Regions from separate parts of the Pseudomonas sp. RC3H12 genome, predicted to be linked through region 2. Evidence: predicted binding sites of a transcription regulator. Region 2 holds the regulator's gene; the other holds the start of a gene.
The links. The regulator FliA, encoded in region 2, starts transcription of late flagellar genes. The targets are predictions, from matches to a motif close to CTAAAGTTTNNNNNNNNNNNGCCGNTAA.

Region 1 (4,415 bases), 270 kb from region 2:
TGAAAGCCTCGTTCCAGAGGCGGCGCAATGATTCCACAGTTCAAGGGCCAGGTGCGTAAAATCGGCACTGGTGATTGCGTCGCCTGATCTGGCAGTATCGAATGCCATAACGCCAGAGCCGCCGTCATGTCCGCTACCGTCAGCCCGTTGCTGCTTGCCCTGCGCGAAGGTACCCGCGCCTGCCACCAGAGGCTGGAAGCGCGGCTGCCTTTCTTCAGCGAGGGCTTCGACCGCGCGGCCTACGCCGACCTGCTCGGGGCCTACCATGGCTTCCATGCGCCGCTTGATTTGCTGCTGGGCGTCTACCAGAGCGCCGAACGCCACAAGACGCCAATTCTGTCACGCGACTTGGACGCCCTGGCCATCGACATCGAAGCGCTGCCCCGGTGCCACGCCCTGCCTCGCATCGATGACGAAGCCAGCGCGCTTGGGGTGATGTATGTACTGGAAGGCTCCACGCTCGGTGGCCAAGTGCTCAAGCGGGCCATGGCCGAACGCCTGGGTATCGACGCCGACAACGGCGGTGCGTTCCTCGACGTCTACGGCCCGCTGACCGGCGCACGCTGGCGCAGCTTCCTCGAGCGGCTGGCTGCCGCCCCCCCTGAGCCCACCGCCCAGGCCCGGACGGTAGAAGCCGCTGTCGACACTTTCACCTGCTTCGAACAGTGGCTCGAAGAACGACAGGTGCTGGCCTGCTGAACTCCCTCACCGACGGCACTGGTGCAACAGCGACGTTACCAGTGGCGTCATCCCGATGGCCACCACGCACAAGCCACCGCACAACAATGCAAATCCCAGTGCCCGCAACGGGTGCAAGGTATTGAAGAACGCCAGCACCAGCAGCACCAGCAACAGCGCCAGCCAGTAGCGAACTGCCGCCCTTGGAATGGCCACCATCAACAGGTTGAAGAGTACGAAGGCGTAAAACACCAGCATCGTCGCCAAGCCGACGCTGACACCTCGCGCCATCGGCTGGCCGACATGCTGCCGGTAGAGATCGAAGCCAAGGCTCAAGATAAAGGGAAAAGCCACACACACCAGTGCGTGCAGCAGGAAGCGGGAAAGCAGCGGCAACATTCGTCCTTGATCCTGGAGTCGGCCAAAGGTTGCGCATGGCCGTGAGTGAGGAAAGCGGATGCTAATGCCCTGAATAGACGCCAGCAAGCCGCAGCCCCATTGGTCGGCAAACACTCGTGACAAAGACCTGCTTTTCCGACTTTGCGGCACGCAGCAGAATCCCTACGTCTGTGTTTCATGAAATCCTGCAGGATCGCCCCCACAGCAAAGGCGCTGGACAACCTGATAGCGAGCCCCAACATGAACGTCATTGCCTGTGACCTGCACCACCTGGACGCCACCGCGGACCTCTTCAACCAGTACCGGATGTTCTACCAGGAGGCGGATGACCTCCCCGCTTCCCGTGCTTTCCTCAAGGCCAACCTCGAAACCGGCAACTCACGGATCTACCTGCTGCTGGACGACGAGGGTCAGGCCATCGCCTTTGCCCAGCTGTACCCGGCCACCTGCTCGCTGGCGATGAAGCGCTTCTACTGGCTGTATGACCTGTTCGTCGTCCCCCACGCCCGCAGGGGCGGTCATGCCCGTTACCTGATGCAGCAACTGATCGGGATCTTCCAGGCCGAGGGCGCGCAGCGGTTAAGCCTGGACACCGCCAGGAGCAACCTTGCCGCCCAGGCGCTGTATGAATCGCTAGGGTATGAGGCCGAGCAGGAATTCGTGACCTATCACAAGGTGCTCGATCACAGAAGGTAGCCATGGGAGCTTTCGATATCCGCTTTCGCTCAGCGCGAGGGAGGCAGCTATACGCGGGTGTGCAAGACCGTGGAGTAGGAACCCGGCTGGCCCGAAGGCCTCCCACGTATAGCCGCCATTGAGCGACTTGGACCACATCCTCGGGCTTGCACACCCGGTCGTTGAATTGGCAACGACAGGGCGAGATTAGGGAATGCGGCTGGCCAGAACAACAGCTGAAAGGCCGCAAAAGCATGCTTGGGAAACGTCCTACATGAAATAGGGAAAGTCTTAGTAATCGTCCTGAATCAACAGCTCAGACCTCTTCGTGGGGCAAACCCGCTCCTACGCATCTTTGCTACTTGCCCGCCAAGTCAGGACAATTTCTGAATTTCCTGTACACGAAATATCTACTAAAGGTTTATATTCCGCCCGCCGAAACAGAAAAAGTAGCAAGTGGCCACCATCCTAGCGAAGCGGCCATGTACACCCTTCACACTCACGGATGGGCGTCACGATGAAAATAAAAAACAAACTGATCCTGGCCTTCGTACTGGTGGCCTTCATCCCGGTCGCCCTGGTTGGCGGCATCTCGGTGCTGAACATCCGCAGCGAGGCGGTCGATCAGTTCCTCGACAGCAGCACCCGGGAAATTCGCCAGATCGACGGCAACATGCGCCAGTTCTTTGATGGCACGCTGCAGAACGTCGATCAGATGGCCAAGGATCCTGTATACACCTCGGTCACCTCGCTCAAGGACTACACCGGCGCCGATGCCGCCAGCCAGCCGATGCCCGAGGCTGCGCAACGGGTCATCGACGCCTTCGCCCGCTACGGCACCACTCACCCGGCAGCGGCGATCCTTTCAATCGGCCTGGAAGACGGCAGCTACGCCAAATGGCCGGATGACCCACAGCTGGCCAAGTACGACCCGCGCACCCGCCCCTGGTACAAGGCCGCCATGGCCAGCCCGGACAAGACGGTGCGCACCGCCGCGTACTACTACGACAAGGACGACGTGGCCCTGGTCGGCACCGCCCGTGCGCTGCTCGACGTGGCCGGCAAGGCCAAGGGCGTGTTCGTGGTCAGCGTGTCGCTGAAGAACCTCACCGAACTGGTCAAGAGCATCAAGCTGGGCGACAGCGGCTACGTGATGCTGATCGAGGACGGCACCGTGCTGGTCGACCCGCGCAACGCCGGGCACAGCTTCAAGCAGCTCAAGGACCTCGGCGCGCCGTACGCGGCGTTGGCCGCCACCGAACAAGGCGCCACCGAGGTGGTGATCGATGGCGTGCGCTACATGGCCAATGTGTGGACCTCCCCAGGCCTGGGCTGGCGCTTCGTCGGGCTGATCGAGTACAACGAGGTCATGGCCGCGGCCACTCGCATGACCTATGTCACGGCGGTGATCGTGGTGCTGCTGGCGCTGATCTTCGCCGGGGTGGCGGCAGCGTTCTCGCGGGTGATCGTCAAGCCCATCGGCCAGGTGAGCACCGGCCTGCAGTCGATCGCCGAGGGTGAAGGCGACCTGCGCCGCGACCTGCAGGTCCAGGGCAAGGATGAAACCGCCGAGCTGGCCGGCTGGTTCAACAAGTTCCTCGCCGCCATCCGCCAGCTGATCCAGCGCATCGGCGCGGCCTCGACCAACCTGCACGAAGCCTCGCGCAGCAACAGCGAGATGGCCGGTAACATGAACGAGGCCGCCGGGCGTCAGCGCGAGGCGGTGGAGCTGGTGTCCACTGCGTTCAACGAGATGGTCGCCACCGCCAACGAGGTGGCGCGCTCGTGCAGCAGCGCCGCAGATGCCGCCGAACATGGGCACCGGCGGGTGGCCGAGGGCAAGCAGCAGATCGAGGCGACCACCGACAACGTCAATCGCCTGGGCCGGCGCCTGAGCGAGTCATCCCAGGCCATGGTCGAGCTGGAAGAAGGCAGCCGCAGCATCAACCAGATCCTCGGCACCATCCGCGCCATCGCCGAGCAGACCAACCTGCTGGCGCTCAACGCCGCGATCGAGGCCGCCCGGGCCGGCGATCAGGGGCGTGGTTTCGCGGTGGTGGCCGACGAGGTACGGGCACTGGCCAAGCGCACCGCCGATTCCACCGGCGAGATCGACCAATTGCTCAATACCCTCGGCGGCAAGACCCATGAGGTCTCGCAAAAGATGGAAAGCTGCCTGGACCTGTCGCGGGCCAGCGTGACGTCAATCGAAAGCGCGCGTGACAGTTTCGAGGGTATCCAGCTGTCGGTGAACGAGATCCGCGACCAGAACCTGCAGATCTCGGCGGCCGCCGAGGAGCAGCACAGCGTCGCCGAGGAGATCAACCGACACATCCAGCAGATCTACGACGAGGCGCGACTGGTGGAGGGGCTGGCCAGCTCTGCGCAGGCCGACTCTGGCAGGCTGGCGCAGTTGTCGGATGAGCTGAACGGGTTGGTGGGGCGCTTCAAGTCGTAAGGCATCCAGCAGTTGGGGCCGCCAGGCGGCCCTTTTGCCGCGGTTCGTCGCCACGACAAGCCGACTCCCCACAGGCGATGCTGCACCGCGATGGCATCACCCCGCCCTGGGCAAGTCTGCCAACACGCCTTCGATCTCCCCTAGCACCGCCGGATCATCCAGCGTCGATGGCGCTGTGTAGGCCTGCCCATCGGCGATCTTGCGC
Region 2 (4,415 bases):
GGGCAAGACCACCACGCTGGCCAAGCTGGCCGCGCGCTACGTGCTCAAGTACGGCGCGAACAACCTGGCGCTGGTGAGCATGGACAGCTTCCGCATTGGCGCCCAGGAACAGCTCAAGACGCTGGGCCGCATCCTCAATGTGCCGGTCACCTACGTCGACCCGGGCGAGTCACTGGCCCAGGCCCTGGAGCCGCTGCTGCGCAAACGTGTGGTGCTGATCGACACCGCCGGCCTGCAGGCCAGCGACCCGGCGCTGCGCATGCAGCTCGAGACCCTGGCCGGGCGCGGCATCGCCGCGAAGAATTACTTGGTGCTGGCGACCACCAGCCAGAAGCAGGTGCTCACCGCTGCCTACCACAGCTACAAGCGCTGCGGTCTGGCCGGGTGCATCCTGACCAAGCTCGACGAAACGGCCTGCCTCGGCGAAGTGCTGAGCCTGGCCATCAGTCATGAATTGCCGGTGGCCTATCTGACCGATGGGCCGCGCATTCCCGACGACCTGCAGCTACCGCGCAAGCACCAGTTGGTAAGCCGCGCCGTCAGTGTGCAATTGCAAGAAGAGCCCAGCGACGAGGCCATGGCCGACATGTTCGCTGATCTGTACCACAGCCCTGGCAAGCGCGTGGGTTGAGGGTGAATACTGTGCAAAGTACCTACATCATGGGGTTGCCCGGCCGGACCGTGGCCTTGAATGTTCAGCCCCTCATGTGGCCTGGGTCCAAGCGAGACAAGGTAAAGAACAGACATGGGTAGCATGCATCCCGTACAGGTGATCGCCGTGACCGGTGGCAAAGGTGGCGTCGGCAAGACTAACGTTTCAGTGAACCTGTCCCTGGCGCTGGCCGAGCTCGGCCGCCGGGTGATGTTGCTGGACGCCGACCTGGGCCTGGCCAATGTCGACGTTCTGCTGGGGCTCACGCCCAAGCGCACCCTCGCCGACGTGATCGAAGGCCGTTGCGAGCTGCGGGATGTGCTGTTGCAAGGCCCGGGCGGTGTGCGCATCGTCCCGGCGGCCTCCGGCACGCAGAGCATGGTGCACCTGGCGCCCGCGCAACACGCCGGCCTGATCCAGGCCTTCAGCGACATCGGCGACAACCTTGATGTGCTGGTGATCGACACGGCTGCGGGTATCGGTGACTCGGTGGTCAGCTTCGTCCGTGCCGCCCAGGAAGTGTTGCTGGTGGTGTGCGACGAGCCGACCTCGATCACCGACGCCTACGCGCTGATCAAGCTGCTCAACCGCGATTACGGGATGAATCGGTTCCGTGTGCTGGCCAACATGGCCCAGAGCCCGCAGGAAGGCCGCAACCTTTTCGCCAAGTTGACCAAGGTCACGGACCGCTTCCTCGACGTCGCCCTACAATACGTCGGTGCCGTGCCTTACGACGAATGCGTGCGCAAGGCCGTGCAGAAGCAGCGGGCTGTCTATGAGGCCTTCCCTCGGTCCAAGTGTGCGCTGGCGTTCAAGGCCATCGCGCAGAAGGTCGACAGCTGGCCGCTGCCTGCCAACCCGCGCGGGCACCTGGAATTCTTTGTCGAGCGCCTGGTGCAGCCCACCAGTGCAGGGCCGGTGCTATGAACGCGAGCGGTTTCAAGATGTACAGCAAGGCCGCCAAGGATGCGCAGTACGAGCTGATCGAACGCTATGCGCCGTTGGTCAAGCGTATCGCCTACCACCTGCTGGCGCGCCTGCCAGCCAACGTCCAGGTCGAGGATCTGATCCAGGCCGGGATGATCGGCTTGCTGGAAGTGGCCAACAAATACGATGCCAGCAAGGGTGCCAGTTTCGAAACCTACGCCGGTATCCGTATTCGCGGTGCCATGCTCGACGAGGTGCGCAAGGGCGATTGGGCGCCACGTTCGGTACACCGCAATACGCGCATGGTCAGTGACGCGATCCGCTGTGTCGAAGCAAAGACTGGCCGCGACGCTAAAGATCACGAGGTTGCTGCCGAACTCCAATTGAGTCTCGATGATTACTACGGGATTTTGAATGACACCTTGGGCAGCCGCCTGTTCAGTTTCGACGACCTGCTGCAGGACGGCGAACATGAAGGGCTGCACGAGGACGGAGCCAGCGGCCAGCTGGAGCCGGCGCGTGATCTGGAAGACGAGCGCTTCCAGGCTGCGCTGGCCGATGCGATCGCCAACCTGCCGGAGCGCGAACGCCTGGTCCTGGCGCTGTACTACGACGAAGAGCTGAACCTCAAGGAAATCGGTGAGGTGCTGGGGGTCAGCGAATCGCGTGTCAGCCAGTTGCACAGCCAGTGCGCCGCGCGTTTGCGCAGCCGCCTTGGGGAGTGGCGGGCACGTTGAACCCGGGTTCAGTGCAGTCGTTTTTTTGTAGTGCCGAATTGATTGAGCGCGCGCTCGGCGCCGAGCGCGTTAAAGACTGCTTGGAGGTCTAATTGAACAAAGACATGAAAATCCTCATCGTTGACGACTTTTCGACGATGCGGCGGATCATCAAGAACCTGTTGCGTGACCTGGGCTTCACCAACGTCAAGGAAGCTGATGACGGCAACACGGCACTGCCGATGCTCACCAGCGAGCATTTTGACTTTCTGGTGACCGACTGGAACATGCCGGGCATGACCGGTATCGATCTGTTGCGCGCCGTTCGCGCCGACGAGCGCCTCAAGCACCTGCCAGTGTTGATGGTCACTGCGGAAGCCAAGCGCGAGCAGATCATCGAAGCTGCCCAGGCCGGCGTGAACGGCTATGTGGTCAAGCCTTTCACTGCCCTGGCGCTGAAAGAAAAGATCGAAAAGATCTTCGAACGCGTCAACGGCTGAGTCACGTCTGGGGGGCGCAATGGAGTCAACCAACAACTCTTTGGGTGAGTTCGAATCAACCCTGAAGAAGCATGCCCAGGAGCTGGTCGAGAGCCTCGAGCGCGGCCGGTTCGGTGAGGCGGTGCAGCTGATCCACCAACTGAACCAGACCCGCGACCGCGGGCTGTACCAGGAAGTCGGCAAGCTCACCCGCGAACTGCACAGTGCAATCGTCAACTTCCAGATCGACCCGGCCATGCCGCAGGCCGAGGAAGTGTCGCAGATTACCGATGCCGCCGAGCGCCTCTCCTACGTGGTCCGCCTCACCGAAGGTGCGGCCAACCGCACCATGGACCTGGCGGAGGCGTGCACCCCGGTGCTCAATGACCTCGCCACCGAGGCCCAGAGTCTGTCCGCCGACTGGCAGCGCTTCATGCGCCGCGAGGTGGCGGCGCCGGAATTCCGTGAGCTGGTCAAGCGTGTGGATAGTTTCCTGACGCACAGCGCCGAAGGTAATCAGAAGGTCGCGGGCCATATCAACGATATCGTCCTGGCCCAGGATTATCAGGATCTCACCGGCCAGGTGATCAAACGGGTGACCACGCTGGTCACCGAAGTCGAAAGCAATCTGCTCAAGCTCGTGCTGATGGCAAGCCAGGTCGACCGCTTTGCCGGTATCGAACATGACCACCAGCAGCTGCGTGCTGAAAAAGATCAAGAAAAACATCCGACTCGGGGTGAAGGTCCGCAGATTCATGCCGATAAGCGTGAAGACGTCGTGTCCAGCCAGGACGATGTCGACGATCTGTTGTCCAGCCTGGGTTTTTAAGGAGCACGTTTAATGAGCTTCGGCGCCGATGAAGAAATCCTTCAGGATTTCCTGGTAGAAGCCGGCGAAATCCTCGAGCAACTGTCCGAGCAATTGGTCGAGCTGGAAAGCCGGCCCGATGATGCGGACCTGCTCAACGCGATTTTCCGCGGTTTCCACACTGTAAAAGGGGGCGCCGGCTTCCTTCAGCTCAATGAGTTGGTGGAGTGCTGCCACATTGCCGAGAACGTGTTCGACATCCTGCGCAAAGGTGAGCGCCGGGTCGACGCGGAGCTGATGGACGTGGTGCTCGAAGCACTCGACACGGTCAACAGCATGTTCGGCCAGGTACGTGAGCGCACCGACGTCACGCCGGCCACCCGCGAGCTGCTGGCGGCGCTGTCGCGCCTGGCCGAGCCCGCTGGCGCCGAAGAGCCGGCTCCGGTCGAGGTGGCCGTTGTCGCCGAAGCGCCGGCTGCCGAGCCCGACATCACCGACACCGAGTTCGAGCAACTGCTCGACTCGCTCGATGCAGTCAAGGCCGAAGCCGAGGTTCACGAGCAACTGCAGGGTGAACAGGTCAGCGCGGGTGGTGACGAGATTACCGACGCCGAATTCGAGTCGTTGCTCGACCAGCTGCACGGCAAAGGCCAGTTTTCACCCGATACCGCTGCCAGTGAGCCAGCGGCCGTTGCCCCTGCCAGTGATGAGATCACCGACGACGAGTTCGAGTCGCTGCTCGATCAGTTGCACGGCAAGGGCACCTTCGCCGTCGACGCATTGCCTGGCGTTGCTGCGCCTGTAGCCAGTGCGGCACCAGCGGCGACTGACGA

Region 1: the regulator FliA is predicted to act here: its motif matches at 2,167-2,194, upstream of KHO27_RS13410 (methyl-accepting chemotaxis protein).

What each region holds. Positions count from the first base shown of each region.
Region 1 is NZ_CP075595.1:2,936,967-2,941,381, forward strand. Features, by position in the region: gene KHO27_RS13395 (biliverdin-producing heme oxygenase) at 127-699, shown strand; gene KHO27_RS13400 (hypothetical protein) at 706-1,077, opposite strand; gene KHO27_RS13405 (GNAT family N-acetyltransferase) at 1,318-1,773, shown strand; gene KHO27_RS13410 (methyl-accepting chemotaxis protein) at 2,270-4,210, shown strand; gene KHO27_RS13415 (propionyl-CoA synthetase) at 4,307-4,415, opposite strand, start outside.
Region 2 is NZ_CP075595.1:3,203,985-3,208,399, reverse strand. Features, by position in the region: gene flhF (flagellar biosynthesis GTPase FlhF) at 1-631, shown strand, start outside; gene fleN (flagellar synthesis regulator FleN) at 746-1,579, shown strand; gene fliA (RNA polymerase sigma factor FliA) at 1,576-2,316, shown strand; gene KHO27_RS14590 (chemotaxis response regulator CheY) at 2,421-2,795, shown strand; gene KHO27_RS14585 (protein phosphatase CheZ) at 2,815-3,603, shown strand; gene KHO27_RS14580 (chemotaxis protein CheA) at 3,616-4,415, shown strand, end outside.